One region of the Methylomonas sp. Kb3 genome, then DNA from elsewhere that is predicted to be linked to it. Evidence: riboswitches for the same ligand, from Rfam matches in the RefSeq annotation. Region 1 holds a riboswitch; each other region holds the start of a gene.
What was found. A riboswitch is a leader RNA that binds a small molecule or an ion and turns the genes downstream of it on or off. The one in region 1 is predicted to bind cyclic di-GMP.
Positions count from the first base shown of each region.

Region 2: another riboswitch for cyclic di-GMP. It lies ahead of CWO84_RS17345 (hypothetical protein); the one in region 1 lies ahead of CWO84_RS25030 (hypothetical protein).
Region 3: another riboswitch for cyclic di-GMP. It lies ahead of CWO84_RS06625 (hypothetical protein); the one in region 1 lies ahead of CWO84_RS25030 (hypothetical protein).

Region 1 covers NZ_PIZT01000068.1:124,364-134,828, reverse strand. Annotated here, with positions in the region: partial or broken gene CWO84_RS19505 (IS66 family transposase) at 1-782, opposite strand, end outside; gene tnpB (IS66 family insertion sequence element accessory protein TnpB) at 949-1,299, opposite strand; gene CWO84_RS19495 (hypothetical protein) at 1,287-1,598, opposite strand; gene CWO84_RS19490 (hypothetical protein) at 1,647-2,147, opposite strand; gene CWO84_RS19485 (hypothetical protein) at 2,147-2,419, opposite strand; tRNA gene CWO84_RS19480 (tRNA-Lys) at 2,662-2,737, opposite strand; gene CWO84_RS19475 (response regulator transcription factor) at 2,839-3,387, opposite strand; gene CWO84_RS19470 (ATP-binding protein) at 3,365-4,738, opposite strand; gene CWO84_RS19465 (hypothetical protein) at 5,008-5,283, opposite strand; cyclic di-GMP riboswitch class I at 5,661-5,745, shown strand; gene CWO84_RS25030 (hypothetical protein) at 5,846-6,958, shown strand; gene CWO84_RS19450 (hypothetical protein) at 7,058-7,825, shown strand; gene CWO84_RS24735 (sulfotransferase) at 8,021-9,673, opposite strand; gene radA (DNA repair protein RadA) at 9,715-10,465, opposite strand, start outside.
Region 2 covers NZ_PIZT01000067.1:47,520-58,370, forward strand. Annotated here, with positions in the region: gene ubiH (2-octaprenyl-6-methoxyphenyl hydroxylase) at 1-313, shown strand, start outside; gene CWO84_RS17310 (hypothetical protein) at 709-1,029, opposite strand; gene CWO84_RS17315 (DUF2283 domain-containing protein) at 1,041-1,247, opposite strand; gene CWO84_RS17320 (hypothetical protein) at 1,244-1,480, opposite strand; gene CWO84_RS17325 (cohesin domain-containing protein) at 1,746-2,336, opposite strand; gene CWO84_RS17330 (hypothetical protein) at 2,455-4,245, opposite strand; gene CWO84_RS17335 (hypothetical protein) at 4,245-5,105, opposite strand; gene CWO84_RS17340 (hypothetical protein) at 5,102-5,935, opposite strand; gene CWO84_RS17345 (hypothetical protein) at 6,091-6,879, opposite strand; cyclic di-GMP riboswitch class I at 6,952-7,030, opposite strand; gene CWO84_RS17350 (TonB-dependent receptor) at 7,109-9,643, opposite strand; gene CWO84_RS17355 (FecR domain-containing protein) at 9,946-10,851, opposite strand, start outside.
Region 3 covers NZ_PIZT01000008.1:9,714-20,564, reverse strand. Annotated here, with positions in the region: gene CWO84_RS06630 (hypothetical protein) at 1-1,413, opposite strand, end outside; gene CWO84_RS06625 (hypothetical protein) at 1,514-2,305, opposite strand; cyclic di-GMP riboswitch class I at 2,345-2,423, opposite strand; gene CWO84_RS06620 (type II secretion system protein M) at 3,120-3,635, opposite strand; gene gspL (type II secretion system protein GspL) at 3,616-4,809, opposite strand; gene gspK (type II secretion system minor pseudopilin GspK) at 4,802-5,737, opposite strand; gene gspJ (type II secretion system minor pseudopilin GspJ) at 5,734-6,312, opposite strand; gene gspI (type II secretion system minor pseudopilin GspI) at 6,302-6,679, opposite strand; gene gspH (type II secretion system minor pseudopilin GspH) at 6,676-7,218, opposite strand; gene gspG (type II secretion system major pseudopilin GspG) at 7,203-7,634, opposite strand; gene gspF (type II secretion system inner membrane protein GspF) at 7,731-8,942, opposite strand; gene gspE (type II secretion system ATPase GspE) at 8,949-10,460, opposite strand; gene gspD (type II secretion system secretin GspD) at 10,447-10,851, opposite strand, start outside.

The sequences.
Region 1 (10,465 bases):
CGGTACCGGCGTCTCGTCGGCATGTAAGCTATCCCTTTGCAACAAATGCCAAGCCATGCGGTCGGCTAAGGGCGCTAAAGCGACACCGAGTCGTCCGACCCAGTCCGCCAGCGTGGAGCGGGACAGGATCACCCCGTCACGGGCGGCGATTTGTTCCAACCGGTACAGCGGCAAATGATCGAGGTACTTGCCGATCAGCACCCAGGTGAGCAAACCGACGGCAGCCATACCGCCATCGATCACCGCCGGTGGAATCGGTGCTGCGGTGATGGTTTCGCAGGCCCGACAGGCGTATTGCGGACGAATGTGTCGATGCACAAAGAACTTGGCCGGTTCGACGTCCAGTTGCTCGCTGATGTCTTCGGCAACTGCTCCTGCGTTGCTCTATCTCCTGCATCCCTGCAGTCGTCGCCGACTTTGACCAGGTCTTTACCGCAGTGGCCACAAGCGCAGGATTCCGGTTCATGGCGATGCTCAATGCGCGGCAGATGCTCAGGCAACGGTTGGCGACCGGCACGTGGGCGTTTGGGACGGGCCACGGTATCGCAGGGCTGATCATCCCGGAGTTGTTCGACTTCCTCATCAATCGCCGAGATATCGGTATTCCAGGTTTCCTCGAACACATCCCGCTGCAACGGGGCCAGACTTTCGTTCTTGCGACTGAAGCGGATGCGTTTGTAATACGCCAGCTCATGGGTCAGCGCGCCGATTTTGAGGTCTTTGGCGTGAATCGTGGCGTCTTTGGTTTGGATGACTTGGGCATCCTGGGCTGCCTGATCCATCAGTGCCTGAAGCAGGGCCGCCACCTCGGTTTTGGCAGTCGGCTCCAGGTTCAATTGGTCGAGTTTGGCCAGCGGATTCATGGGTGAATTATACCGCAATGTCCCATCCAATGCCTTGATATTAGGACATTTTAGGACTTTTTTACCGCCGCGCGTTACCTCTGACTCACACCTGCCAGTCTGCTTGGGGCTGGGCGGATAAGCGTTGCCAATCGACTCCAGCAATTAACCAGTGCCATTGCGCCTGCGTCAGCGCAAACACCGCATCGCCCACCCTGGGCCAGACAAAACTGCCTTGGTGCAAACGGCGCTGACACAGCCAAACCCCATTGCCATCCCACACCAACAACCGTAGCCGGTTGCCCGCACGATTACGAAAGATAAACGCCGATCCGGCACACGGGGCATGCCCCAGACTCTGTTGAACAATCGCTGACAAGCCATCCAAGCCGCGGCGCATATCCACCGGCGCCACCGCCAACCAAATCTGCGCGGGATAATCGATCAAGCCAGACATCGTAACAACTCGGCTACCCAGCCCGCCGATACTGAAGACGAAATCTCCAGCCTATAACCGTGGGCATCGGTCAAGACCATAGCCGCTGCTGCGGGTGTCGCCACAGAAGCAGGCTCAGGCTGTTCAATCTGCACCGGCACCAAAGCGACCGGCTCTACCGCAGGCCGTTTGCGATAGTCGCAGAGTCTGGCTGCAAAGGTTCGGGCATTGATGCGCTGCTGTAGGCAATACTCAACCTGCGACAAACCACTGCCTTGCCATTCTTCAATATGCTGACGCCATTTCGATGCAACGGTCATCGCTACTCCTGATCAAAAAGTCACAGGATGACAAAGACAACAGGATTATTAAATGTGGGCGGAATGGAGGCTTACGAAGTATTGGCACCAATAATCGATCCGTTGCATCTGGCCTTTGTAATCCTTCTTGTTCCAGCGAGACAGATATTCATCGCAGACGTCTCGAAAGGTTTTGTAGCGGATGCGTTTGCCGGCCTTGATGAATAGCTCAGCGCCACCCATGCGCTCGATTTCTTGCACGGTAAGCTGTAACAGTTCTTTTTTGGATAGGGCGTTAATCGCTTCCAGTTTGGCCTGATGGCGGATTGCAAACAGATCGATACCCAACTGCTTGAAAAGATCCTCGCCACCCAAGGCGCAAATTTCATCCTCTGAAAGCGCCATTAATTGCGCCTGATCCAGGTTCAAAATAGTCTTGATGCCTTTCTCGATGTTATCGGCCCAAGCTAGTGCGAGACTTTCCGTTGGGAAGGTTTTGTTTTTAACGATGCCTTTTAAGCGGACATCGGCGCGGAAGTTGCCGTTGGCTAGAGGTCGGATATATGCCATTACACGCCCTCGCCGTTTTGATTGAGTTGGATAGCGACGTCAGGCGCATTCCGTCGCCTTAGCAGCTCAAGCAGCTGGTCATATTCCGGGCCGGCACCCATGATTTCAGACAATAATTCTTGTCGGCCAGCATCTTGTTCAGATCGGAAATAGGATTTTCGGTGTTCGCCGTGGGCGTTCGGAAAGGTTTGGCAGATATGTAGTAAGACAACATCGTTTTGCGCCTTGGTGGCAAATAACGGGCTGTGATACTTGCTCTCGGGATCGAACACGCAAAAATATTCGACGTGATAATTCGCGGAAGTTTCTTTGGACTTTTGAGATTCTTGAAAATGTTGCTAGGACAAAACATCGTTTTGTGAGCTTTGAAGGGATAGATTTTGCTGGTTCATTACGCCACCTCATTGGAGCAAATAATGCAGAGTGCGCCTAAATTTGCGCCTTACTGCGGTTATGTTGCTTCAACTCGACGGCAATCCAGTTGATAAGCTATTGATTAGCTTAAATTATTCAGTGGTGGGTCGTGTGCGATTCGAACGCACGACCATCGCATTAAAAGTGCGGTGCTCTACCGGCTGAGCTAACGACCCCCTGAATGAGCCGCCCATTATACTCAGAAATATTAGTTTTGCAACGATTAGTTGTAATAAATACGAAATAATATCTTCACTTCCTAAATAGTGCTGGTCGCCTACTCTTTTACCGGCCGTTTTTCCAGCTTTCTTTGCAAGGTCCTTCTGTGCATATTCAATGCTCTGGCGGCGGCTGAGATGTTACCGTCGTGCTGCATCAGCACCTTTTGCAAGTGCTCCCACTCCAAGCGCTTTACCGATAGCGGATTGTCACTGATGGCTACCGAGGCATCGCCTTCGTTCTTGTACAAAGCACTGACAATCTCATCAGCGTTGGCCGGCTTGGTCAGATAATGAATCGCGCCCAATTTGATAGCCTCCACAGCGGTGGCGATACTGGCGAAACCGGTCAGCATGACGATTTGGGTATTGTCATCTAAAGAAATCAATTTCTTGACCATTTCCAAACCGGAGTCAAAACCGATCCGCAAGTCGATTACCGCGTATTCAGGCTCGGTTTGTTCCGCCAGTTTCATCGCCGTATCAACATCATTGGCGACAGTCACTTGAAAATTGCGCTTTTCCAACGCCGGCTTCAACACCGAACAAAAGGTGACGTCATCATCGACCAGCAATAAATTGGGCTTATCCATAGGTAATTGGTTCATGCATACTCTCCTTAGCTAAAAGCGGCAAACTGATTTCAACGCAAGCACCGCCCGACTCTAAATTACTGAACTGTATTTTACCGCCGAGTCGCTTGATAGTGGTATAAGTCAAAAACAAGCCAACTCCCATACCTTGCTTATTGCTCTTGACCGGTTGGTGCCCGGCAAACTCGATAAATTCAGCCGGCAAGCCTGGACCGAAATCCCGGATTTTCAAGTTTAGCGTTGCTTCATCCCATTCCACATGAAACTCAATGCCCGCATCGACCGGCGATGCCTCGGCAGCGTTATTTAGGATATTAATGATGGAGTGAGTCACCGTACGTTCCGCAATCACACGCGCTTCCATATCCACATTCGGCGAAATAAATAGCTTGAGCCGGGTAGCGGCTTTATGCGTGCGCCACTGGCCTAATACTTCATCGATATATTCGCTCACCAGCATCACCTTGCCGGATTCCGCCCGCATCTCGCCGGCGGAGGCCGACATCACCGACAAAGCTTGTTTGCAGCGATCAATCTGCTGCTGCACAATCATCAGTTTCTGATGCAGATCCGGATAGCGATGCGCCGACAGCTCTTCCGCCATCTCATGCGTCAAAATGGCGATCGTGCCCAGCGGCGTACCCATATCATGCGCGGCGCTGGCCGCCAAGGTGCCTAGGGACACCACGCGCTCGTCGCGTAGCGCACTCTCGCGGGCATCCGCCAAATTGCGCTCCCGCTCTTTCAAGGTCTTGGACAGTTCGACCACAAAAAAAGCGACTAAGCCGGCGCTAAACACAAAACCAAACCACATACCGAATACATGCAGATTGAAATAACGCCGGTCGTTCATCAAATGCATTTGCAGGCTCATTTCCGGCGTCATCTCCGTCATCGCCGGATGGGCCATGTGCGGCTCGACAGCCGGCAAGGGTACGTTGTAGGCAATCAGCACTGTATAAACACAGGATGTAATAATCACCATATTCCAGGCATAAGCCTGCGGCAGCATGATGGCAGTTACAATCAAAGGCAGCAGAAACACCCAAATGATCGGGTTTGACGCGCCGCCGGTCAAATAAAGTAAATAGGCCAACGCCAGTACATCCATGCATATTTGCGAAAAAATCTCGTGCTCGGTAACTTCTTCCGGCGTCCTCAGCCGTAGCCAGGTGTAAAGATTAAGTATGGAAATCGCAAAAATCGCCAGCCACAGCTGGTTTTGCGGCAAATTAATACCCAGGCCGTTTACCGCAATAAACACCGCCACCGTAACGGCAAACAGCATCAAATTTCTAAGAATGTATAACCAACGCAGGTTTTCGCGAATGGATATTTCGGCTTTAGGCAGAATGTGTGAAAGCATAGAAACAACACTAAATTGAAGAAAGCATCGCCGCTAGATACTACCGCCGCTTGCTTAAGAAGGTGGAAAGCCGACCAAACCTGGAAGGCGGCCACCCAAGTATTTAATCGACTTTTGATAGCAACCTTCACTCCAACCACTAGGTGCCAGAGCAAATACGGAATCAAGCTCGCCGCTTACAAGATCGAAAGATAATCTACGAGCTGATCTTTTAGGAACAAGCGTCACGATCTGACAAATCATGCCCTCCCAAAAAATAGTGCGGCATATCACGCACCAGCCAAACGCCAGCCGCCGTTTTTATCCACCCATCTCATGCTCAGCCAGTACCAAAACGTCATAGGCAGCATCATCGCAAACCATTCCCAATCGTCGATCAAAAATAATTTGGCAACCCAGCCATTGCCATCGAAATAGAGCGGCCAAGGCACACAGTAAAGAGTAAAAACAATACTACTCCAGATCAACAGTAACGCGCCTTTGCGGGTTTCTATACTGGACAGGGCCAGGAACACCCACAGCGGGGTTTTATCGGTTTTTTGCATACATCTCTCCACTGAAAAATCTCGTGCCAACCCAATGAGCGGCGCAACAACCTAACAATAAACGACTAGAAAAGAAAGAAATTCCTGATCAAATCCACCAAAACAAACTTCACCACCAAGCGGGGATTATTTCCCAGCAATTGAACTGTGTTATTTAAAATAAGCGTATGAGCTATTTCGCTGAATTTCGCCCGCAGCTCACTCATGCCATCCCAGGAAAAATAAGCAGCAATACAATGATATTTATATATTTTATTAAGTTGGCCCACTATTCGCTGTAACTAGTGTACTTGCTTCGTGGTTTGCTTTCCGAAAGGCGGTTAGTAGGTCTCTATCCCTGCCATGTCTGCCGCCGGCGGAATGAGTAAATCTCTGAAAGCAAGCATTGCCACACCCGTCGTGAGGCGGGGCCGGAAAATCACGGTTCTTAAAAAACGATTTAAAGAAGGCCGGATTGCCCCCATGCGCGCCATGGGCGAGGGCAAAGTTTGGCTCGCTGCTGTTGGTCAAGTTTTGTCAGTTTCGCTGTTACCTTTAATTCCAATAACAAAAGAGGACGATCATGATCTTTCATAAAACGGCTATAGCAGCTATTTTGACAACTGGCCTGGCGGCTGTTTCCAGCCAAGCGTTCGCGCACTCTTACTACAACCTGACCGGCGCGGGCACAGTAGCCTCCGGTAACTCCGCTATCGGCTTCGGCATAGCCAACAGCATCAACGGCACAGACGGTGTATCTGCAAACTCCAACGGCACCAATAGAGTCGCTAACGGTACCAACGTTTATACGGTCGGCGACTTAAACGCTAACACCTTAATTCCGGGCACAGGTACCGCGGCTGAGACAGCCACAGAAGTAGCAGGCAACCTGCCCTATATGTGGTATTCAGGTCAGCATACAACAGCTACAGGTTTCACCAAACGCGAATTACATACGGGCTCCAGCGCTACAGACAACGATGGCGCACTGACAGCAAATCTTATTAACTCAAACCCTAGTTTCGGCACCAATACTATCGGTAGCTTGTGGAAAGCTTACTCGGACAAAAACGGCGGCACCAACGCCGCCACCTGGGGCACCATCATGGCCGATCTGCCAGCTGATGGCGACCATCCTTACTTAGCGGTAGCAGGCAATTCGGCATCAACCGGCCTGGGACTGGACTACGGCTTGATTCATATTAGCTGCGGCGCAAACACAGCAAGCGCTAACTGCGCCAGCGCGGGCAATATCAAAACCACCATTACCGTGAAAAACGACGCCGATTACAGCCAATTTAACGGCTTATTGGACGTGGCCCTGTATCGCAATGTGGACAGCAGTTCCACATCTGACCGTAACGCAGCTGCCACAATCGGCGAAACGGGCCTGCAAGGCTCAAGCTTGGGCGAAGCTATCTGGACAGCCAGCATGAGCAGCACTTCCGACACCTTGTTCTACTCGTTTGTGTTCGACCAAGCCGAGTGGAATGCCACAGGCACACCCGGGCTGCACACCAATGGCTTTTATACCTTGGTGGTCGGCGCGCACGGTGGCGGCGCGCTCGATGGCGTAACCTACGACGTACTGGTTACCACTTCGGCAGTGCCTGTTCCAGGCGCAGTCTGGCTGTTCGGCAGCGCGATGGCCGGCTTGATCGGTTTCGGCCGCCGCAAACAAGCACTAGCGGCTTAATTACCCAGCGGGGTTGCCGCCAAACAACGGCAATCCCCTCACCAAGCGCTGTTTAACAACAGGCTTTAGCTCATATATTTAATTCGATAGAGATCCAAAATGACTGCAAACTTAACCTTTAAGAAACTAGCATTAGCCGGCGCCATGGGCGCGTTAATGTCAATCAGCGGCATGGCTAGCGCTCACGTAACCTACAATTTAGCTTCCGGAGATCCCTTACCAGACGGTTCTGCCGCAGGCCCATGGTCGGCCGGCGATCCAGGCTATATTGGCAATTTGCCCGCCACCTGGGTAGCGATGATCCACAATGACGGCGGCGTTGCCAACTCGCAAACCGCCAGCGGCCACGGCATAGGCATGGGCGCCAAAGCTTATAAAGACGGCGCGACAAACTGGGGGCATACCGCCGATTACGGTTTGTTTGAACTGCATGCCGACGCAGAAGTGACTATCACCGTATCGTCGGACGGCTCCAATCTGCGCCCGGCTTTTGGTTTGTGGAGCGGCTGGGATACCGCGGGTAGCAGCAGTCGTCATCAAGAATACCTGAACAACGGTGCTCTGAATCCCATGGCTGCCAGCCCACTTGGCACAACGCTGGCTTTGGTTGACGCAAACGCCTGGGCCTTCGCAGCCACTCAAGGCACCACCGCCAGCGCGACGCTGACCCGTTTCCTGACTGCCGGTACTTACACACTGATTTTGGGTGGTTACGACGGCACGGTAGGCGGCGCCAATCTGGCCTATACCGCTACCATCTCCGCCGCCGCATCACCAGTACCCGTGCCGGGTGCGGTTTGGCTGTTCGGTAGCGCGATGGCGGGCTTAGTCGGTTTCGGCAAACGCAAAACCACAGAAAACGTCTGAGACGTATCTATGTCACTTAAAGCTGATTTTTAACCCGGCGCCCTTAATTACCAGTGTGATCAAGGGCCGGGTTAATCAGCAAGAAATTGGATCGGTTTCGGTCAAGGATGACCGGGGGCACGGAAGCTCCATTTTTACATCCGTTTGATCGTAGTCTACTTGATCAAAAAGCTTGAACAACCCTGCCCATTCGCTTCATTCGTAACCGAACGCATCGATATACGACGCTAAAATCGGTAATACGGGTTCGTAAAACTTTTCATAGTGCTGCCAACGCGCCACCGAGCGCGAATAAATCGGCTGAGCGACAGCGGCAAAACTCGGCGTGGCAATGTAACGGCCCTTAGCCTTCTCATGAAACGCGCTAACTTCGGCCACCCATTCCAAATCCAATAAGGTAAACACCCGGCGAAAACTGGTTTCGAAATCGTTGACCGTGTCCTCGTAACGCAATTCCATATAACGCGGCTGCATCATCGGTTTAATGTAAAGCCACAGATCCATTACGGCCGCATATTGCTTGGCCACACCTTCCCAGCTCAGTAGATTGACTGTCACGCTAGACGGCTTAAACGCCTGCTGGAAGCAACTCAAACACACATCGCGCGGATCGCGTAGCGCAAAGATAATCCTGGCCTCCGGAAATAGGCTGCTAATCAGGCCAATATCGATACTGTTCAGCGCTACTTTATCGATAAAACATTTATTCAAGGCACCCGCGCCATATTCTTCGCTAACCCGCCGCCAATAGTAAGCGCGCAACTTTCGGACATCATCCAGACCAAGCTGGCGGAGGGCGGCCGGGATGTCTTCTCGCACACCGCTCAACCTTTGCAGCTCTTGGATCAAACCATGAATCAGATCATTTTCATCGGAGGTAAACACCTCGGGATGCGCCGCCAGCACTTGCTCGGTCAACGTCGTGCCGGACCTCAAAAAGCCCAGCAGAAACGTCGGGGCCGGCAAGTTATCGGCAAAGTCGCTGAGAGCCCATCGATGCAGTAACGCCTGATCAAAGCCCTGCTTGTTACGTTGAATCGCACGAAATACCTGTCCGGCGTCAAGTGAGCTGAGTTCAGGTAATTGCTTATACAAAGCCTTAGCTTGCTGGCAAGCCGCAAACGATGCATCGTATTCTTCCAATTTATCCAGCACGCCAACCAACTCCTGCCAGGCGCGTGCGGTCTGCTGCATATTGCGATTGGCGGCTATCACAGCCTGAAAGCGCTGCTTGGCTGCCGGCAAACGGTTTAAATGCGCTTCCAGCACCGCCAGCATATTATTGCAGGCCGGATCATCCGGACGTAACTCGCAAACCTTGCTGGCAAAAGGCAAAGCCTCTTCGAATCGATTAACCCTTGTCAAATACAGGGCGCGATTATTCAGCGCGGCAGGGTTCTCAGGTTCCAGTTTGACCGCCAATTCGGTTAATTTCAGCGCGGTATCCAGATCGCCCCAGTGATGCAATTGCTCGGCCAGTTCCAGCATAAAACGGATATTGCAGGTTTGCTGAGCGTCGATTTCCAGTTGAAGAGCGGCCTGCTGTAGATAGGCTAAGCCTTCCCGGCGCTGCTGCTGCCAACACAAAGCCTGTCCCAATCCGGCCAGTGCTTCTGCATGATTGGGTTGGATCGCTAACACTTGCCGAAACCCATGCAACGTACCCGCCATATCGCGCCGCGCCACGGCTTGCCAGGCTTGTTTTAAGGCGTCGTCCACACTGGGTTGAACCGGCCTCGCCGCCGCCTCGGCTTGCTTTAAACAACAGGCTTTGTATTTCTTGCCGCTGCCGCATGGGCACGGATCGTTACGGCCAAATTTACCGTTGACGGCTGCTGTATTTTTCATATCGTTCCCTGACGAAGTTTGGCATTGATTATGGGCAGCAATTATAAATCCGCCAGCACGGCCAGCGCTTCTTGAATGTTACTGACTGCATGGATTTGCAAGTTTTTCACCGGATCCTTGGGTTTGTTGCTCTTAGGAATAATCGCCTTTTTGAAACCATGCTTGGCCGCCTCGTTGAGCCGAGCATGGCCGTTGGCCACCGGACGAATTTCGCCATTCAAACCCACCTCACCGAAGAACACAGTGTCGTAAGGAATGATGCGATCACGCAGACTGGACACCACGCCTATCATGATCGCCAAGTCGCTGCTGGTTTCCGTGACTTTAATGCCGCCGACCACGTTGGCGTAAATCTCGTCGTTGCCGGTAAAAATCCCGCCGTGGCGCGACAACACCGCCAGCAACATGGCCAGCCGGTTTTGGTCAAGACCCACCGCCAAACGGCGCGGATTGCCGTACTGGCTTTCGGTGACCAAGGCCTGAATCTCCACCAGTAAGGGCCGGGTACCTTCCCACAACACCGTCACCACACTGCCGGGCGACGGTTTTTCCGCACGCGACAGAAACATCGCCGACGGGTTTTTCACTTCCTTCAAGCCACTGCTTTCCATCGCAAAGAAGCCCAACTCGCCGACACTCCCGAAGCGATTCTTGTCGGCGCGCAACACCCTAAAGCGTGAATCGTCGGTAGACGACAACACCACTTGCGCATCGACGATATGGCTCAAGGTCATTGGGCCAGCGAGCGATTGATCCTTGGTCACATGGCCGACCATGAAAAACGACACGCCG
Region 2 (10,851 bases), on a different contig from region 1:
AGGTTTTAATTTAGGGATACGCGATGTGGCCTTACTGGCGGAAATGCTGATCGATCAACACGAACGCGATGGCGATTTGGGCGATGCCCGCCTGCTGAAAAACTACAGCCGGCAACGCCAACAAGATCACGGCAAAACCATCGGTTTTACCAATAACGTGGTGAAGCTGTTCTCCAACGACAATTTACCGCTGGCCGCCGTCCGCAACGCCGGATTGACCATGCTGGACCACCTGCCGTTTGCGAAAAAACTACTGACGCGGCATGCAATGGGCTTGGCGGATAGACTGCCAAAAATCGGCGAACGCAAATAAACCCAAACCGCGCTACCTCACGCAAAAAAACTTAGCCAAATCGCCGCCATCAGACTGGCTAAAGTCAAAGCAGCGGATATAACTCGGGCAACGGGCCTGGGACGCACAGCTGTCCATAGCAACAGCGTGCAATATGCAGAAGCCGGCAGTATGAAACTCAGCAAAATCATCGTTAACGCCCGTCCGGGCGCACACGCTTCGTTGCAGATTAATGTCCACTGCTTCCACAAGCCAACGCCCAAGGCAATTGCAAGAATGGCACCTGCTAGGTGCAACAGCCGTCTAAAACTGATTTGAGCCTCCCAACGACAACATTTCACGCATGAAACCAACTTGGATCGTGGCTTTCAATACGTATGTCAGGGGGCGCTACCGCTCAACCTAACTTACAAGGCTTATTGCTGCACAAGCGCGATACGAAAAGATGAAAATTTCATTTTAAGCACTTTTGATAGCACCAACAGGGAAACAAACAGACCAGCGGTAATGCTCAAATAGTGTGCAACCGGCTTTGTCACTTGAGCGTCGAAGCCAAAAACCATTGTGATTAATGAGGCGATAAAGCCGATGGCCGCACCCACAAGTAAGCCATATATTGTAGATCTCCAAGCCCATGACCAAAATATTTGTACGGTGCGGCTAAATGTAACATCAAGTTCTTGCATCGAATATTTCCCATAAATTTTAACCATCAACAGGGCTGCATATCCAAACAACAGAATTGTCCTTATGCGGCTTGTCTTCCGATCTGCTCGAAAGAAAACGTCGGAAGATCGACGCGCTGCCTGGCGTGTTCCACGGTGATGCCGCAAACCTGCCCGGCGGCATCTATATCAATCAGGGTGTCATCGTCATAATCTCGGGTTTCCATAATCTCGGCATTACGAAACTCGATATATAAGGTATCAGTCTCTTCAAAATATTTGATTTTCATGGGGTAAATGACCTATCAAAAAACGCGTTATGAATCGTTTCACCGTCTTCCAAAAGTACTACGCGCAAATATCGCCCGTCAGCTTCATCAATTGCCGCCCACAGCCTTATTCTACCGTCCGGTTGAACCGCTTGCTTGATGGGTTGATTGATGACCCTTTCAATCCACCTCAAGTCGATTCCTCCTCGATCAGGCCGTTGACGCATGCTTTCAAAATACTTGGTGAATTTCATGCTTAAAAATTAGATTGAATTATGTCAGATGTAAAATTGCCAGGAGGCTTTTTAACTAAGCAGTTCCATTATCAATCATCGGGAGGTGGATTAATCTGCGACTATTCATTGCCCCTGCACTCTTCACCCATACCGTGGAGCACCCGAGGCATAGAGTTTACACGCAGGGAAGATAGCCGTAGGCCACATACCACTGAGTCGCTATGCAACATTTGAAACCAGCCTTAAAATATATCAGGTAATGCTACCGCGCCCCCTGACGAAGCTAAATTGCTTGCCTGCTCCGCCTCGTCAATACGAACCACGCCCCACCAACCATCGGCCAAACCATCCCCGGTAACGGCACGGCGGCCACTGTGTTGATATTAAGCGGCGCTGCGTTTGCCGATAAGGCGTTACCCCCGGCATCCGCCAGACCGTTAATCAGTAAATCAAGCTGACTGCTACCGCTACTCAGCACATTGAAACGGATGATCGCCAAAGTAAAGCTATCAGCTTGCAGGACTTGTAAATCCGCCGCGTCGTCCAAGGACGACTCGAATAAGTTCAGCACTCCCGGCCCCAGCACATCGGCGGCGGTACTGTTGCCACCCAAGTCAAACACATCCAATTCGTCACCCAACACCGGATCGCCGAAAACTACACCGGCAAAGGCCAAACGTGTTGGGTCAAACTGAATATTAAAGTCATACGTTGCTAACGCAGCGCCGCCCAAACCGGAAATGTTCAAACCGATTTCAATGGCTTCGACGGTTTGGCTACGGGGCGTGAAATGTAAATCAATAGCCGCATCGGCCACACCGCTGGCGGCGAATAATGCTGTACCGACCAGGCCGGCTTTTAGTTGTTTCATCATCGTTGTTAGTCCTATATTCGGCACCCTGGATTCCCGCGTGCGCGGGAATGACGGAGTAATTTCGGTGCGTGCGTCAGATTGGAGAAATCTGACTACCAGCCGCTTGAATCAAGCTCGTTTAAATCGCACAGCGTGAGCGCGTACACAGCAAAGTCAGCTTGCGCACATCCAACACATTGATCACACCGTTTTTATCCAGATCACGGGGATCGTCCACGCCGGTAGCCGGTTGGTTGCGCGCCGCAATGACCAGGTTCAAATCCAGTTGATCGACATCGCGGTCGCCGTCCAGATCGCCTCTTACGCTGATGCTTTCACAGCTATCGGGTAAATGATTGAAGTTGGTATCGCCGCTGACCCGGTTTTGAATATCCAGCACGTCCGATTTGCCATTGTTATTGCAATCCGGAAACACGTTCAGGTAATACACATCTTGCTCGCCGTGGTAGGTGGCGGTGTAAGCAATGTGCGCGCCGTTGGCGTCGGAGACTATCTGGGTGTAATCGCCCATTTTGTCGCCTTGCCGTTCTTCGCCGTTCACGATGTTATACGGCAGATGCGTATTGAACACCGGCGTGACCGCCTGATTTTTGCTCCAGGTTACGCCGCCGTCCCAGGAGTAGGCGTAGTAAAGCTGCGAATAGCGGTACGGCGCGCTGCCGCTGCCGTTGCGGGTGTCGTACCACACCGCGTCGAGGCGGGAGTTGGCCGCCACGCCCAGCATCGGGAACCATTGGTAAGCGTTGGCGGCGGGTGGTTCGTCATTCACCCGCACCGGCGCCGACCAGGTAGCGCCGCCGTCACTGCTGCGCACGAAATGAATATCCTGCGGATCGCCGCCGGTTTGCCAGGTATAGGGGGAGACATGCGCCAGCAAGTAAATATTGCCGCGCAACGGCCCGGCCGATTGATCGGCAGCGATTTGCACATCACCGTCGCCGCCCAACGGATTGGGTAACTGCAAACTCGGCGACAGGAACATCATGCTGTGGCCGCCCATATCGACTTTTTGCGCGCTAAAGCTGGGCGAGGTATTAGGATCTTTGGCATCAACCGATTTCAGGAAATAGTGCCCACTACGCACTATGCCTAAGGCACTGACGGACAAAATCGTTTCATCGACGCCAAATAAATAAACCTCGCCTTCCGGACCGATGGCCAGCCGGCCGAAACCGAAGTTTGCCACCGGCAACGCCGCATCCGGCTCCTGGTAACTCAAACCACCATCCGTGGAACGGCTGAAATATTTGGGCACATAATGTGGATCGGGGTTGGTGTCGGCCGGCCGCCGCCAGGTGCTGTAAATATGCCCGTCGCTGGGACCGCCGGTTTTATCGATGGCCAGCCAGTTCTTGTCGCCTTTAAACTGATACACCGGCTCCGACCAGGTCACGCCGCCATCGCTGGATTTAAACACCGACGTGCTATCCGATATCGCCAGGGACTGGTAATAAAAATTCCCCTGACCATCAACCTCCAACACCGGATCGGTGCGGGTTTGCAGCGGTAAGGCCGGCAGCATGCCGGTGCCCCAACTGACGCCGCCGTCGAAACTATAGGCATAGCCGCCGTGTTTGACAGCAGTGGGCGGAGAGTCGAACCTACGCCAGCCCACAACGATATTCGCGGGGTTAAGCGGATTCAAGGCCAGCGTCGGTTCGTTGCCTTTGTCGCCGATGATGTTTTGGCCGTCGGCATCGACATTGACCTGATGACTGCGATACTGTCCAAAGCTTATTACCGGGGAAGGCCCTGCCTGCGCGGCTGTCGTCAATGTCAAACCGACACCTAAGCCCGCCGCAATTTTTACCAGCCTGACGTTACGAAAAACGGGGGTATGCCATTCGCCAGGCTTGGGGTAAACGGCAGTTAGCGGCCGAGTCAATCCTGTAACTTCATCCGGTTTCATCAGACGATCTCTCTTTTAGATCGGCCATTCAGAAACAGCCCAGCCAAGCCGCTGGCAAACAGCCATACCGTCATCGGCACCGGTACTGCCGCCGGCAGTTCTCCCGACACCACAGTGGTTTGAAAGCTGAAGGTACCGATACGGGTATCGCGCAAGCGGGCGTCGCGAGCGCCCAGATGATCGAAGCCCCACCCTAAACCCAGATTGCCGTTGAGAGTTAAAGTATCCCCGACTATTGCGGTGGTGACATCAAACAGCTCAAAACCGCCTGCATCGAAACCGATATGATTAGTAATCACCCAACCGGAACGCCCGGGCGTAGCCGCTTCCAGAGCAGGATCGTATTCCAAGGTCATGTCGCCCAACAACACTCTATTAGTTGGTGGCTCGACGTCCACTCTAAAACGCATGACGCCGCCCAGACCGATACTACCGCTGGCAGTGCCGAACAAATTGCCGGGGTCGAACTGGAAAGTGGTATTTCTGTTCTGCCGCCCGCCCGGATTAACTATCGGACTCAACCCGTTGACACTAAATTGCAGCCCGGTCGCCGGAATTTCATCGGATACCAGATCGTATAAATCCGGAGCATTGCCGTCCCGCAACTGTACAAAGGTTTTTGATGCGGCCGAAGCATCGTAAAACTCTTCCAGATAAATAGAAGGCCGGCAGCAAATCGGAAAGTCGGCGGTGGGTGTGTCCGGATAGTCATTCACATCGACGCTGGCGATTAGCACATCGCGGTTTAGGTTAAGGACCAGCGCACCGCCGTTTACTGTCGCGGCGTGGGCTTGGCTGATCGACAATACACTGAAAACGGCTAATAGCCAGGCGGATGATCGATGATTATTGATTTTCATAATGTCACACTCCTTGAAAGATATGGCCTACGGCCTATGCCGATAAAGCCCAAAAAGCCGCTAGCGAATAACCAGACCGCAGCGGGTAGCGGCACCGCCGATACCTGTCCGCAACCGGCATAGGCACCCGTGCCCAAACAGAAACTGCCGACATCAACCAGTTGCGCGCCTTGCAACATGCCGGCGTTTTCCGGCGACATGAGTAAATCGCCACTCAACTGCCAGTTTTCGGCGTTGCTAAAGCTCAGGCTCAGGTTGTTTAAGTCATACACCGCCATCGTGAAATAAATGTTATTAGCTAGGTACCAACCGGTGCGGCCCAAAGTTTGCCGGTTGGCATCGTAAAGCAGCGAAAAATCGCCGTTGACCAAGCCGGCTCCAGTCGGCGGCCAGTTCGGCGCATAAAAACCCTGCACGCCTGTCATGCCCACTTGTGCCCCGGCCACGCCGGCCAGTGTGCCGGTATCGATGGCAAACTCGGCTGACGTGGCTTTGACGTAACGCTGGCTGGCTTGCGGACTAGGATCGTTACCGATAGCCGTCAACTCGAACACCTGATTGAGTCCGGAAATCTCGGTGGTATTGAGTTGGCTAAGCAAATGGTCGCCGGTATTGGCCGGATTATAAGCATTGGACGTTGCCGTACTCCAAAACGTCGACAAGTAATAGCCCCCGGCATAAGGTGCCAGCGCATTCCGGTCCAGGTTCATCGTAAACGTACCGCCGGATGGCGCATTCAATGTCGCGGCGTCGGCGCTTGCTGAGGCCATCCCCATGCCGATAGCCAGTATGGCCAAAACGCGATAGCTGCGGTTTCTATTGATCTTCATAAAGTCCCTGTCAGCGGATGGTTAGCATAAACCCTCTCCCAACCGGAATAGACAAGCGACCGCAGTCGGCAGCATGCAGGCACGAAGAGGGATTTATTGCCGAAAGTCCGGGCCCGAAGCGAATCTTGGCGACCGCCCCAAGCCCAATTTGCAAGTTAAGCTACGACCAAGGCTTTTCTGCGACTTGCACCCAGCAAGCCCAGCAGACCGCTGCCGAACATCCAGACCGCCGCCGGTACCGGTACCGCCGATGGCGCCGTACTGGGCGCCAGACTAAACGTACCCACCACGGCATTGGTATTGGCGCCAACCAAACCGGCCCACAATCCGGTCCATTGCAAATCGCCGCTCAGCAGTAATTCGCCATTGCTGCTTAGCGACTCGGAGACGTTGGTCAGCTTCAAGAAATTTTGGTAGCCAAAACCGGTATCGTAGGTTTTGATATTCCAGGTGCTTCCGGTTTTTACCAGGCTAAAGTCGTAGGGCGTCAAAATGCCGCTGCCGCCTTGGCTGGTCAATAACCAGGCGCCGCTCAAACCGATTTGACCGACCGAGGTATTGCCGGCGTCCATCGTCGTGGCTTGTTCGGTACGGCCATAGGGACCGGCAGCCGGATAGCTGTTGGTCGTGGTGTTGGCGTTAACCGCAAACGACATCGCTGTGCTGGCGGTTGCCGATAGCGTCGTTCCGCCGGTGGTTGCGCCGGTGATACCCAGTAAATTATCGCTGGCACCCCAATGTTTCGCGACAATCCAGCCATTCGGATAGCCACTGCCAACATTGACCGATGCCGCCGCAAAAGCAGCATTGTTGATGGTAATGGTGGCATCGCCGCTGACTTGCGCGGCGCTGGCTGTAGCAGGCGCCAAAACGGCGGTCAATGCGCTGAAGGCGAGCAGGCCGGCGCTTACCCATTGAGTGCGGTTGTAGTGCAAGATTGTCATTTTTTATTCCTTAATAAATTACGGTTAAAGTTAATCTGCAAATCGCCAACCCGAATTAAGGGTCTTTAACTGGCAGGTAACCCGGCTGTCTTAATCTCCAAGACCCGTGGCTTTCCGGCTCCGTCTCGCGGCGGATGTGGCATGTTTGTCGCGGTCCTTACGACATCACTCTAAATCCCTGAGTGAGGTGCTCCTGAAAAACTCCTGTGGCAAATAGTTAACGACGGCATCAGTACTTGATTGAAAAACTTAGAAACCCGGCGCGGCCGGCTGCCGGCGCTACCCGGCCTTCGAAATAGCCGTAGGGCTGAAAATAATCCTCATCGCTGAGATTTTTGACCGTGGCCGCCCATTGGAAACGCCCGGTTTCGTAAGCCAACGCCGCGTCGAAGCTGTGGTAGCCGGCGGTTTTAAAGCGATTGTTATTGGATAAATAAGCGCCGGCGCGGGCGTACACGCCGAAGCCCAAGCTAAAACCTTGCAACTCAGTCTGCTGAAAACGGTAATGCGCCCAGAGCCGCCCGGCATCTTCCGGGACTTGAGCCAAGCGATTGCCGGCAGCCACCCCGGCTTTGTCGTCCATGAAGCGGGCGTCGGTATGCGCATAGTTTGCCAGCACGCTGAAGCCCTCGACCGGTTGCCAGAGCAAATCCATTTCGATACCGCGCGAGCGTTGCTGCCCTGCAGCGACCGAACGCCGCAGGAAATCGCTGCTGTCGGTGACCGCGACCTGGCTACGCTCGATTTGGTACAACGCCAGTTGGCCGCTGAATTGATTCGCAAAATTGAATTTCAGACCGGTTTCCAGATGATTCGACAATTCCGACGCCGGCGTATCGACGAAATTGACAAACGGTTGGCCGCGCATGCCTTCGCTATAGGAAATAAACCAGGAAACCTCGTCGTTTAGGTCGATCACGCCGCCGAGGCGCGGCAACCATTTCAGCGTATCCGTTGTGACATTTACCCCGGTTTGCGCGTTATTAAAATCGATACCCACCTTGCCCAACCTAAGGCCGGACAGCCAATGCAATCGCCGGTACAGCGTGCTTTGCCACTGCAGGTAAGCGCCGTAAGTGAGGTTTTCGATGAACTGATTTTCCCGGCCCGGACCGGGTACAGCATAAGGGTAGTCAAATAGCGGTGCGCGCAGATCGACCGTACCGACTCCCAAACCCAAGGCGCCGAAATCGCCCTCGATAAAGCCGGCATCTTGCAAACGGCTGTAATCCGCGCCCAGTAACAAATTATTTTCGCTGGGACCCAGCTTAAATTTGCCCTGCAAATTGCCCAATACGCTGCGTTCATGCTGTTGTTGAAACAATTCGGCGTTCACTAATGCCCAGTGCGATGCCGGCAACAAGGGTCGGTCCGCGACCAGGCCATCGCTGCCGAACAGGGTCTGAATTTTCTCGTCGAATTCAGCCTGCGCATAGCGCGCCTTCAGGTTTAAGCGCCAGCTCCCGGTGAGCTGCCGGTCCAGAGTAGCCCATACCGCATCGGCATCTGAATGGCTATCGGACAGATTGGCCGGCCCCGGGAACAGATCGGGCCGGGTAGCAAAATCACCAGCGATGCTGCCGGTGGCGGGCAAGCCCTGGTACTCCGGTTGCTGCCAACGCGACAGTTTGGCTTGGATCGTCAAACGGGTTTGGTCGTTATCGGTCAGCGTCAGGGCCGGGTTAAGGTTAAAACGCTGCGTTTCGATTATGTCGATGTTATGTCTGGCGTTGGTATATTCGCCGGTCATGCGCAACAAAATATTGGCGTTTAGCGGTTGATTGATATCGAAATACGGCTGATAAAAGCTGTGGCTGCCGATTCTAAAACCCGCTTCGCCGAAGGCTTTGGCCTGCGGCAATTTGGCAAGCAGATTCACCACCCCGCCCACCGGGGAGCCCGAGCCACCGCTGTAGAGCAAGGCGTTGGAACCCTTCAGCACTTCGATTCTGTCGATATTAATAGTGCTTTCCCGGTCACCGGGGTTGTAGTACTGGGTAAAGCCGTCCAGCAGTTGTTCGGAACGAAAACCGCGAATTAAGGTGCCTTCGATAACCGGACTATAGAGCGTATTGCGCGCCACTATGCCGCTGACATTGACTAAGGATTCGCTGAGGTTGATCGTTTGCTGGTCGTCTAACAAGGGGCGGTTAAGCGCGTGCACGGACTGCGGGGTTTGCTTGATTGGCGTGTCGGTTCCGGTAGCGCTGGCAATATGCCTGACGGCATAGGTCCGCGCCTCGTCAAGCATCGGCTCGGTGACGATTTCCGCACCGGCCTCCGCTGTTTTCGAGCCCACGACAGTCATGGCATCCAAGGTAACAGGGGGCGGCAGGCTAGACACCTCTTTTGCCGCCGGACTGCGTTCCAAAGTCACCGTGTCGGTATCGATAAAACGGTAGGTAAAACCGCTGCCATGCAGCAAGTGTGTCAACGCCTGCTCTGCCGACATGTCCCCGCGCAGCTCCGGACTGGCGAGCTCACGCAACATGTCCGCTGAAAAAATCAATTCCAACTCGGCTTGCGCGGCAAATTGAATCAGCGCGTTGTTTAAGGACTGGCGGCCGATATTGAAGTGGCGAACCACTTCCGTAGCGACCGCCTGGCTACTGCTCAATTGTCCGCCGGCCGCCACCAGCCCGATCAACACCCAGGTATCGACACCGACGCGGTTGCCTTTCAGCGCATAGCACAGATATACGGCTGGCCGATGCCATACGCCGACTGCCAGCGGGTAGCGAAAATCGTTAATCCGTGCTTTCAAAATCCGTCCTGTCCGAAAAATAATGTTTCTCAACATAGAAGTCGTTTCAGCACAAAAATCGATCACAAAAATTTCCTGATTGGCAAAAAATCGTCGCTATTCCGGCAAAACCGCGTTGAAAAAATCGCAGCGCTGTGCGACTGAGGAAGTTTTCGGCGGAAGGACGACTTTTGCTTGAATGCGGGTAAATAGGGAACAGCCGTTGAAGGCTTGAGTCGGTGGGCTGGAATTTTCGACTAATATGCGCCAAACCGTTTTGGACATGCGCGCGCTGCCCGGAGTGGCTTACAGCACCCAAAAAATCAGCGATGCAGCAGCACCCACCAGGGACCGATACGGGTTTCTTGCAACGCCAGCGCTTTACGCACCGAGGACAGTGCCTCATCGGGCGCATCCAGAGAAAACACCCCGGTTACCCGCAGATTTTTAAGTGCGGCATCCGCCAGAAATATCCGTCCCAATCGATAGCGCTCCAACTCGCTGATCAAGTCAGCTAAAGGTCTATCGTTGATCACCAGGCGATGCTGCCGCCAAGCGGACTGTTCCGCGCCCACGGCCCGCGGATGCGGCAGCGGCAGCGGCAGGCCGGGTTGATAGACCAAGCCCTGCCCCTGGGCGACGGTAACGTCACTGTCCTGACGCGCCATACTGACCGCTACGGCATGCTCCTGGACGCTCACCTCGGTAGGCCCGGTCGCGGTTTTATACACCTCAAACACCGTGCCCAAGGCGCGGACCGTCAAATCGTCGGCCACTACGTCGAAAGGCCGCCGGCTATCCTTTGCCACCGTAAATTGCACCTGGCCGTGGTGCAAGACGATACGTCTGGCCGCGGCGGTGAACGCTACCGAAACCGCGCTATTGGTGTTCAGCAGCAAACGGCTGCCGTCGCTGAGTTGAATCTCGCGAATTTCACCGGTTTGCGTGCGGTAGTCGCTAAAATAATCGCTAAATAAGCGCGCTTGTTGCGGCATGATCAGACTAATCGCCAACAGCCACATCGCCGCGACGGCCAGCCCGACCGCAAACCAGGGCCGGCGCGGCCTGGCCAACGGCCGGCGGCTGACTGGTTTATCGGCCTGGCTCTTGAATAACGTTCGCCCTGAGCCTGTCGGAGGGGTCACCAGCCTGGGCTTCGACGAGCTCGGCTGACACGTAATCCTTCTGATAGATAGGGCCGGGTCAATAATCTGGCCAGCGGCACGATT
Region 3 (10,851 bases), on a different contig from region 1:
ATAACCTGATTGACCGAATGGGTGAACAAAACCAATGTTCAACTCGGTAGCCAGAATGGTTGGTGAAGCCGCATCGGCAGCGATTTTAGCGATGACGGTAGATTTATCCGCGCTGATACCTTTACGCCATTGGAAGGTTTGCTCAACCCAATCCATATACTTGCCTCTGAAGGCTTGTTCCAGAGTCGGTGCTACACCGTCCACTTTAATAAAGCGGTAATGCTTGGCATGCGTAGCATTGTTTTCCAAGCTTTGTTGACCGATGGCCCAGCCTCTGTTACCGGCAGTATTAACCGCGGTGTTGAATACGTCAGGGTTAGTCGTGGTGATTTGTTTAGCCACCGCTTCGCCGTCGGCAAAGTCTTCCAGACACAATTCCATATCGCCGGAACCACTAATTTCGTGCTTCACAGGACCGGCCAAAGAAGAACCTACCCAGTCAGGATTCAAACCGGCCGTGCTGCAAGGGTTGTTTAGGAATTTAACGTACTGTTGCGCGCCGGTACCGGAACCGTCGATACGTTTGCAAAAATGCACTTTAGTATCGTTAGGGGTTACGTTTCTGACAGTGCCGTCGGAATCGGTGTAAGTCAAACCGGCAGTCAAGCTGGTTAAGGCCGTGCCGTTTACTTTAAACTCGGACCATCTTTTGATTTGACCGGAGATCAACTCAGCCACTTGTTGTTTGCTCAAGCTAGGCATACAAGCTTCGGTGTAATCGCCCGGTGCGCAGCTGCCGCCAAAACCGGCCAACAGGTTTTGCGCTCTTTGTAAAGCCACATACAAGTTATCGGAAACCGGCACGCCAAATACCAAGGCCGCCGCAGGCACCACGTTCAGAGCCGCGTCGGCAGCCACTGGATCAACCGCAGAAGCGTTTGAAGGTTTGTTTGGGCCAACAAACAATTTTGGCTCAACATCGGAAATACCGGCATCGGACAGCACGTTGGTCAGGTTAGCGCCGCTGGCGTTGCAAAACCAAGTGTTGGTCGCGCCTTGTTGCGTGCAGTTACCGTTGTCGATACGCATCGCCGCAATCGCCACGCCGTCGATCAGCGGGTTAACGCCTTGCGCAGAACCGCCGGCAGAACGTTTGTGGAACAGGACTTTAGCCGTGGTTGCCGCAGAACCGTTGACGGTCAGGCCGGGTACGTTAGTAGAGTTCAGTGTGCAGAAATAAGCACTATGGTTTTTACCTTCGGAACCCGCTGTACCGTTATCTTTAAATACATCCAAAGTACCGGCGTCGCACAAGTTCACAAACAAGGCAGCCAGGGCTTTGTCTTGCGCGCTAGCGCCGGACATGAAGATTTCGATATCCGGCGTAACGCTTGGCGCATGCGCGGATGCGCCTTGCGAAAAACCTGCCAGAGAAGCCACTGCGATAGCAGCAGACAATAATTGCTTTTTCATTGTATATCTCTCAATGGATTAAATTTAAAGTGTGAGCCGACCCGTTCATGAAGGGGGAACCAGCAAAACAGAATCCGGCCGGCTCAAGCCGCTTACGGAATTAAACCGCCAGCGATTTACGACGAGTGGCGCGCAGTACACCCATCAGACCGGCGCCGAACATCCAAACCGCAGCAGGTAGTGGCACAGCAGCAGGCGCAGCGGTATAGGTCAAAGAACCGACGTTGCCGTTGATTGCGAAATTCCATACGCCTGGGAAAGTGACTAATTCGCCGGTGTCGAAGTCATCGGCATTGGCTCTTTCGCGAACAAAAGACAATGCTGTGCCTAACTGACCTTGCGCGGTAAATGGCAAGGCAGTTTGGAAATCGTTACCGTAAACAGCTGTGTATCCTTGCTGGCCGACAGTTTTGAAGGTACTCAAGTTGTTGCTGTTAGCATCTTGAGTTTGGATATAGCTGACCAAATCATTCCATTTACCCATCGTGTTGCTAATGTCTGGAGCGTTCGCGTCGATGCTGGATGGTGAAGGCACTACAGAAGTGGTGTAAAAACCAAATTTAGCTAAGTCGGTCAATTCATTCAATACACCATGACCACCAGAAACACCCCAGGCAACGTTGTTGCCGGCAGTGTAAGCAGCAGCGAACGATTGGAAGTTGTTGTCGCTCAGTGTGAATGACAATGGTTGGCTAGGATTAGCCAAAAATTGTTCAACAGTGATGCCCAAATCCAGCGTGTAAGAGTTTTGTGCTGTGTAGTTAACCAGGTTAAACAAAAACTCACTACCGTCTGCTGTTGCATCGCCGATAGCTTGGATACGCGCTTCCGCGGCGCCTGAAGCGGCCGCTGCCAATACTGCAACTGCCAACAATTTTTTAGACAATTTCATTTTTAAAACCTCATGTTTAAATTTCGATTAATGACATAAGGTGACAGCCCAGCCGTCTTGACCTGCAAGACCCGTGACTTTCCGTCCCCGCTTCACAACGAGTTTGGCTTTTACACGCTTTAGATTGCACTCGACACCATCTAACATCCTGACAGCGCCGCTTTGTTGCCCCCGCTACCATGTTCCGCCTAGCCTCCTCCCTATCCTCTTCCTTCGCCGCTCCTTGTTCGTGCCGTCCATGTTCCCTAGTTGCTCCCGAATCTTTGCTGAACGGCCGTTCCTCAACCCCTCAACTTGGCGCGAATTATTCCAGAGCAATAGCGGCGTTTCGGTTACAGCATTGTTAAATTAACGTGACATGTAATACATCTGTATTACAAAGCCGGCCGCTAACACGAAAATTCAGCGGATGACCGGGCGGGAGGGAGTGATGAAATCTAAGATTCTATTTGCGGGGGTCGCATCAGTGCGATTCAGTTAAGGAAGAAACCCCTTTTCCTCCGGGAGAAGCTGGGAATGCGGGAATCAAATAAACTATTTTCGGTGTAGCCTAGGTATTAGTGGCCGCTAGCTCTCGACGGCAAGGGCCTTGCTGACTATTGAGCAAGTTAGTTAAACCCAAAAAGTCCGTCATGCCGCCGGGATAAGGGCGTCCGGTGCCATGGATGGCAAGCTTCGAACTCTGCGTGCGCTGAACACGGCATTCCCCGACAAGCAAACGCCTTGCGACCGCTTCACCAATCGATTGGGAACACTGGGCTCCCGCCTGCGCGGGAGCGACGGACGTTAAAGGCCAGGCTAATATGAAGGCGGGCTAAACAACGCCCAACAAGACTTTGGCGTTAACGATACCGTCCGCATCGGCCGGTTTTTCCACATCGATTTGCAGCACTTGCAAGCGGTGTTTGGTTTCCAAAATTGTCAACCATGACATCAGTCGGTCGAAGGCCAGATTTTCCAGCCAGACGCTGACTTTGTCCTCGCCTTCCGGTGACAGATGTTTGATCGCCGGTTTTATATCCAGCTGTTGGCTGCTGAAATCGACTAACGCCAGCGGCGATTGATTACCGCCATCCACTGCCGGCGTATCAACCGCGGCTTGTTGCCGCAAAGCCGCCGCTTCGTTGCCGACTTGTTGTAAATAGCTATAGATTTGCCTTTGCGCCTGGATTTTTAGCGTCAGCAAGCGGCTTTGTTCAGCAATTGGTTGGTAAAACAGCAGGTATGCGCCATACATCAGCACGACCAGCACACCACCCAGCGCCAGTACTCGCTCTCTGGGCGTTAGTTCGGCAAAACGCTGCGCTATGTCATTTTTCGCGAATCTCAAGTTGCGCCTCCACGCCATTTGCGCCGCTGTCGGCGGATTGAAGTTTCACCTGCATGCTGGTTTGCAATTGTTGTTTGAATTGCTCCAGCTGGCCGATGTCATCGGCAACTACATGCAACTGCAAACCGCCGTTCAGGAAATTGAGTTTTTTCAGGTGCACGGCGGGCGTGTCTTTTAATACCAAGCCGGACCGGTAAAACAAGCGCATGAAGCCGCTACCGACGACGTCGTGTTGTTTTCTCAGCTGCGCCAGTTGTTGCTCGGCTTGGGCTTTAACATTGACGATGCGCTTCACCTCGGGAAAGCTTTGTTTGAACAGCGCTTGGGTTTTGGCTTCCAATTCGCTCAGCTCGGCTTGCTGTTGCCAGTAGGTGTGCAATAAGGCGTAGCTCTGCACCGCCAAAGCCGCACCCAAAATAATTGCTGCAGGCAGCCACTGCTGCCAACGGCCTACCTTTTGGCTACTAACGGCATAGGCACCGCTCAATAAACTCAGCTCTGCCGGCAACAACTCAACGGCGCTCGCCATGAATGGCAACGGTTTTGCTATGACTGTTTCCACACCGGTAGTTGCTAAACCTTCCGGCAGTTTGCTGTCTTCGCTGGCTTTGAATAGCAGTAAAGTCTGAAAATCAGCACCTTCGGCACGGGCTTTTTCCAACAATTGCGGCAGAAATTGCGTATCCACGCCGCCGCCCAGATAGGCAGCGCTACGCAAAATAGCGTTGCTGTCGTCGAGCAACAAGGTGGCTTGTCCGGCTTGATACGGCAGACATAAGGTTTCCGGATATGCGCCATCCAGCGGCAAACCGGCTTCCCGAAACGGCGTAAGCCATGTCGATAGCGTTTCGTGGGTAATCGCCGCGACGGCGAGTTTATCCCGATCCTGTTTTAACCAAACCAGATGATAATTTTCCACGTCCTCGGCCAACAGGTCTTCCAAGGCAAACGGCAAGGCTTTTTTCAGTTGCGCGGTGGTTTTAACCGCCAACTCGATTTCCAGCAATAGCACCGAAGCGGCCGGCAATAACAGCAGTACAGACTTACCCTGCGCAACAGCTGCTAACTGGGCCATCGTGCCGGATGCCGGCTGACTATCCGGCTCGGCAAGACTCAACCATTCCAGTTTATCGGCCGATTCGGAGATGAATCTGACCAGCAGTTTTTCAGCCATGCGCCAAGCCCTGGCGCTGCCGCTTCAAGACTTGCGCACCGCCGCTATCACGCTGCAATTGCGACTGAAACTGCAAATGGGTTTTGCCCATATCGATTTGCCCTTGTAGTAAAAAGTGTTGCGAACTGACCCCCAAGCCGTATTTACCGATGCCGGCATCGGCAACCGCTTCGTCCTTTAAAAACTCGGCGACTTTTTCGAAAGGCTTGCCTCTGGCTCTGAAGATGGATGCCGCCTGATCGGCGCTGATGTCGTCCGCCAAACAGCGCAGCACCATGGCGCTGGCGGTATTGATATTCAGCGGCGCGTAGCCTTCCACCACATACACATACGGCAATAATTTCGAATAAATCTCGCGCGTCATGCCTTGTACCAGCAATAACTCGCTGACATCTGCAAATTGCCGGTTCGCGGCGCGGTAGCCGGGCTTAGATCGGGTATAGGCGTCGTCTTCCGCACCGTGCGGATAGCTAGCGTCCATATCTGCGTCTATCCAATCCGTGATTGCCTGTACCAGCTCGGTTTTCAGTTTTAGCTGCGCCAGCAAGCGTTCCAAGCGTTTTACATCCGGCACGGATACTTTTCCCTCAACCAACAAGTTGTTCAGATTTATACGGCCTTGCAAATCCTCAATCTGTGCTTGCATCGTGCCGCCAGCCACCACGGTCGTTGCCAGCGGTTTGGACCAGGTATCATCCACACCATCGACATCACCAACTTTCGCATCAGCGGCCAGCCTGCCAATCGCCCAGCTTTCCAAGCCATAGGCATATTCCCAGGCTTGCATGCTGCGCAGCTGATTTTCGGTGCGGCGAATATCCATCTGCCGCGCTCTGGACATGGACACGACCGCTACCGTGGCGATGGCCAGTATCAGCATCACCGTGATCAACGCTATGCCGTGCTGCGCCCGATCTAGCATCTTCATTCCCGCACCAGAAACAGCCGGCGCATGTCGCCCAGGCCGGCCAAGTTAAAATTAGCTTCCACCGCTTTGGGTAAGCCAGTGCCACCTGCCGGCCAATGCGTCGTCCAGTCGCTGCCGTAAAAGCGCAGTTCAAGCGCGCCAACATTCAGCAATTTTTTCCGACGAAATTGCGTCTGCTGGGTACGGTCCAACACGATCCAGACCTGCCTGTACAAACTGCCGTTTTCCAGTCGATAACTGACACGCTGCAGATCACTTCGCATCGACAACGCCGACCATTCCGGCACGCTGCGGGTTAAAGTCAATAATTCTTCACCATTCCCACCGGAAAAAGCCGGCTGTTCGCTACCCAATTCGTCCCGAATCGAGCGTGGCAAAGCCTGGGCTAAATCTTCGTTAAGCAAATACAGGGTTTGCTGCAACGCGGCGATGCTGTCCGAGCGTTTTTCCGTGCCCGCTCTGGCATCCAACACCGCGCTCAAGCCGGCGTAGGCCATGGCCGCCATGATCGCGAACACGGCCATCGCGATCAGGACTTCCAGCAAGGTAAAACCGCGACTGGCGCTATTGTTCATGGCTGGCCGGAACATAACTAAGCAAACCGGCGTACGGCGATTTATCCCCTTCCAAAAACACTTCTATCCGGTAATCCCAAAGCGTGCCGCCGAGACTCGGCGTCACACCGCGCTTGGCCTGCCAATACCAGCGCCGCCCGGCCATGGTTTCCCACCCGTCCTGGTTCTCCGGCTTTTCGGTATCCAGGCGCAATTGCACCGCACGATTAGCGGCTATCGTCGCGGCTATAGTTTTGTTTTCCAGATACCAAAGGTTCTTGGTATTGTCGGCGGTAATTTTGATCAAGCCGGCCATCAGAATGGCTAACAGCGCCAGCGCAATCAGCACTTCCAATAGAGTGAAACCGCCGTTGCCGGGGTATTTCATGGCTTAATGGCGACGCTGGAAATTGCCAAGCCCCCATCCGCCGTATTACTCAGCCAAAACCGGAGATCGCTTTTTGCTAAATCCAACGCAATTTGAAACACCGCAGAGGCCCCGTCCGGGGTAAAGACAATCTGCGGTTCCGGATGAACTTTGCCGCCGAACCGTTGATTCAGATACACCGGCTTTTCGTCCAAGCTTAAAGCCAAGGTCATGCCTGTTGGCAAATTCCTCTGTCTGAATAGCGCATCATTATTCTCCGGCTGCCACTTGCTTTGGGTAGGCGAGAGAAACCTATACCCTTGGCCGACCAACTCCAGACCTATGCTTTCGCCGCGTATCATCGCTTCCTGCTCGGCCAGCGCCAGCAATTTTGCCAGCCGATCAACTTCCAATTGTTGCTGCTTACTATGATCGGCATTGCCCATCGCCAGCATCGCCATGCTGCTCATCAAGCCGATTAAAACCATCGCAATTAACAGTTCTATCAGCGTAAAACCACGCGCGCTCAAGCCGGAATTTGGCCTTATTTTTGCGCCCAATTGGTGATGTCCGCGCCGGCTTCGCTGCCGCCTTCCACGCCGTCGGCGCCGAAGGAATACAAATCAAATTCGCCGTGCGCGCCGGGCTGCATATAAAAATACGCTTTGCCCCATGCGTCGACCGGCAGTTGATCCAGATAGCCGCCCTGCTTCCAATGCGCGCCGGCCGGCAGATTAGCGGGTTTATGTACCAAAGCTTCCAGGCCTTGGTCGGTGGTGGGGTAGCTGAAGTTATCCAGTCTGTATAAATCCAGCGCGGCGCTGATGGCTCTGATGTCTTGCAAGGTGCGCGTGGCACGGGCTTCGTCTGGTCTGCCCATGATTTTTGGGACGACGATGGACGCCAAGATGCCCAAAATCACCACCACGATCATCACTTCGATCAGGGTAAAGCCTTGCTGTTTTTTATTGCTCATAAGGGTTTAAAGTCGGATTGGTTTAAACAGGTCCCGGCCTGCGGGACAACGGGGAGAAGATTAGAAAGCCAACGTGACAGGCGTATGACAAAACCGCTATCTAATCAATTGGTTCATTTCAAATATCGGTAACAGAATGGCCAGCACGATGGTTAGCACCACCAGACCCATGAACAAAATCAAGGCCGGCTCGAACAAGCCCATGGTCAGTTCGGTGAGCGCCTGAATATCACGTTCCTGATCGTCGGCGGCGCTTTCCAGCATGCGCGGTAATTGGCCGCTGGCCTCGCCACTGGCCACCAGATGTATCGTCACCGGCGGGAAGAAACCGCTGGCTTCCAGCGCCTTGTTCAAACTCTGCCCTTCCCGCACGCGAATCGCGGTATGCGCCACCGCCTGCCGCATCGCCTCGTTCGCCAACACCTGGCTGGAGATTTTCAAGGCTTCCAGCAACTCCACGCCGCTATTGGTCAAAATCGCCAAGGTGCGGGTAAAACGCGCGGTGTTTAAACCCTTGGAAAAGCGGGCGGTGATCGGCATGGTCAACAACCAACGGTGAAACAGCATGCGCGGCCGCTCCCGGCGCAAAATCAGCTTGGCGGCAACCGATAAAGCCACACCAAAAGCCAGTAGCAGCATGCCATTGCTCTGCAAAAAATCGCTGCAACTAATTAAGGCCTGGGTAATAGCCGGCAGCTCGTGGCCCATTTTGTCGAACACGCCGGTGATTTCCGGCACCACGTAAGCCAACAAGCCGATAACCACCAATATCGATACCGAAGACAGAAGCACCGGATAAATCATCGCCATCTGCAACTTACGGTGCAGCTGGCCTTTGTCGCTGAGATAATCGGCCAACTTTTCCAAGACCTGATCCAGCTTGCCCGAGGATTCGCCGGCTTCGATAGTGGCGCGGTACAAGGGCGGAAAGGTACTGGGAAACGCCTGACAGGCCACGGCCAGGCTTTGGCCCTCTAGAATCCGGCTTCTGATCGCCAGCAAAATCCGTCTGGCTCTGGCCGATTCCAATTGCCGGGCGATAATGCCCAGCGCTTCGTCTATCGCCAAACCGGACTTTAATAAAGCGGCCAATTGCCGGGTAATATGCGCCAGCGCGCGCATGCCGATGTTTTGCGCCAATAAGGGCGACTGGCCGCTGCGTTCTTTTTTATGAACTTCCTGAATGTCCAGCAGGGTTAAATCATTGGCTTTCAATTGTTGGCGCGCGGTTTTGATGGTGTCGCTCTCAATCGTGCCTTTAACCGACTTGCCCTTGCCGTTCAGCGCTTGATATTCGAAGACCGCCATGCCCAGTTAGTCCTTTAAGGTGATACGGATGGCTTCGTCGATACTGGTGTCGCCGTTCAGGACTTTTTCCAGCGCGCTTTGTTGAATGCTGCGCGAAGTCAGTCGGGCATGCCGTTCCAGTTCCTGGTCGCCGGCGCCGTCATGGATTAACTGCTGCATCGCGCTATCCAGCATGATCATTTCAAAGATCCCGGCCCGGCCCTTGTAACCGTGGTTATGACATTGCGGACAGCCTTGGGCTTGATACACCGTCACCCATTGCTCGGCGTCGCCGCTATAGCCCAGCTTGGCTAAATCCCGAGCCGGCACCTGCTCCGGCGTTTTGCAATGTGGACACAGTTTGCGCAACAAGCGCTGGGCGATGACGCCGACCAAACTGGATGCCAGCAAAAACGGCTCTATGCCCATGTCCCGCAGCCGGGTAATGGCACCCACGGCGGTGTTGGTATGCAAAGTCGATAGCACCAAATGGCCGGTCAAGCTGGCCTGCACCGCAATCTCGGCGGTTTCCCGGTCACGAATCTCGCCGACCATCACAATGTCCGGGTCCTGGCGCAGAATAGCCCGCAAGCCTTTGGCAAAGGTCATATCCACCTTGGCATTAACCTGGGTCTGGCCAACGCCGTCCAGATAGTATTCGATGGGGTCTTCGACGGTGAGAATATTACGGCTGCGTTGATTCAATTGATTAACCACCGCGTACAAGCTGGTGGTCTTGCCGGAACCGGTCGGCCCAGTCACTAAAATAATGCCATGCGGCCGGGCTATCATCTGCTGAATGCTGTCCAGTTCGTAATCCGACATGCCGACTTGCTTCAGGCTCAGTTGGTTGGCCTGCTTATCCAGCAAACGCAACACCACCCGCTCGCCGTGGCCGGAAGGCAAAGTCGATACCCGCACATCCACGGTACGGCCGCCGATATTCAAGGAGATGCGGCCATCCTGCGGCAAGCGCTTCTCGGCGATGTCCAGCTTGGCCATCACTTTCAGGCGGGAAATCACCATCGGTGCAAATTCGCGTTGCGGTTCGATAATCTCCCGTAAAGTACCATCCACCCGAAACCGCACCACCATACGCTTTTCGTAGGATTCGATATGAATATCCGAGGCGTTTTCCTTGATGGCCTCGGTGAGCAGTGCATTAATCAAGCGAATGATGGGCGCTTCGTCTTCGCTTTCCAGCAAGTCTTCCGGCTTGGGCAGATGCTGGGCCATCTCCGACAAATCCAGATTGTCCTGCATATCGGCCACCATCTGCTGAGCATGGCCGGTTTTGTGTTCGTAAACTGCTTGCAACAGTCGTTCGAATTCCTCCGCGCCGACTGATTCAAAACTCGCCGGCCGATCCACAAAGCGGCGGATTTCCAACAACGCCGTTACCGTGGCTTTGGGCTGGTAAACGATACGCGCCTGCTGCGCCGAATATTCGGCAACGAGCACGCCGTGACGTTTGGCAAAACCGTAAGACGGCAGCCTGTTATCGGTCGGGGCTGGCGCTGTTGGTTCAGCGGCTGCCATTGCGACTGGCCTCCCCGTTATCTTGCGCAGCCGCATTGTCGTCCGCTAAGTTATCCAGCAGAGGCTGTTTCTGCTCCGGCATCAACAGCACGCCGTCCTCGTTAAACTCTTGCTGCTTGTCGCGAATGTAGTTGTATTTGTCGTGGGTCAAACCGCTGGATTTACCCGCGTCCCGGATGATTTGCGGGCGCAAAAACACCATCAGATTCTTTTTGGTGATGGTCGTGGAATTGGTTTGGAACAAATAGCCCAGGTAAGGAATATCGCCCAACAGCGGCACCTTATCCACGGTTTCGGTGATGTCGTCTTCGATCAAGCCGCCCAATACCAATACCTTACCGTCATCAACCAATACGCTGGTTTCGATCTTGCGTTTATTGGTTTGTAAGTC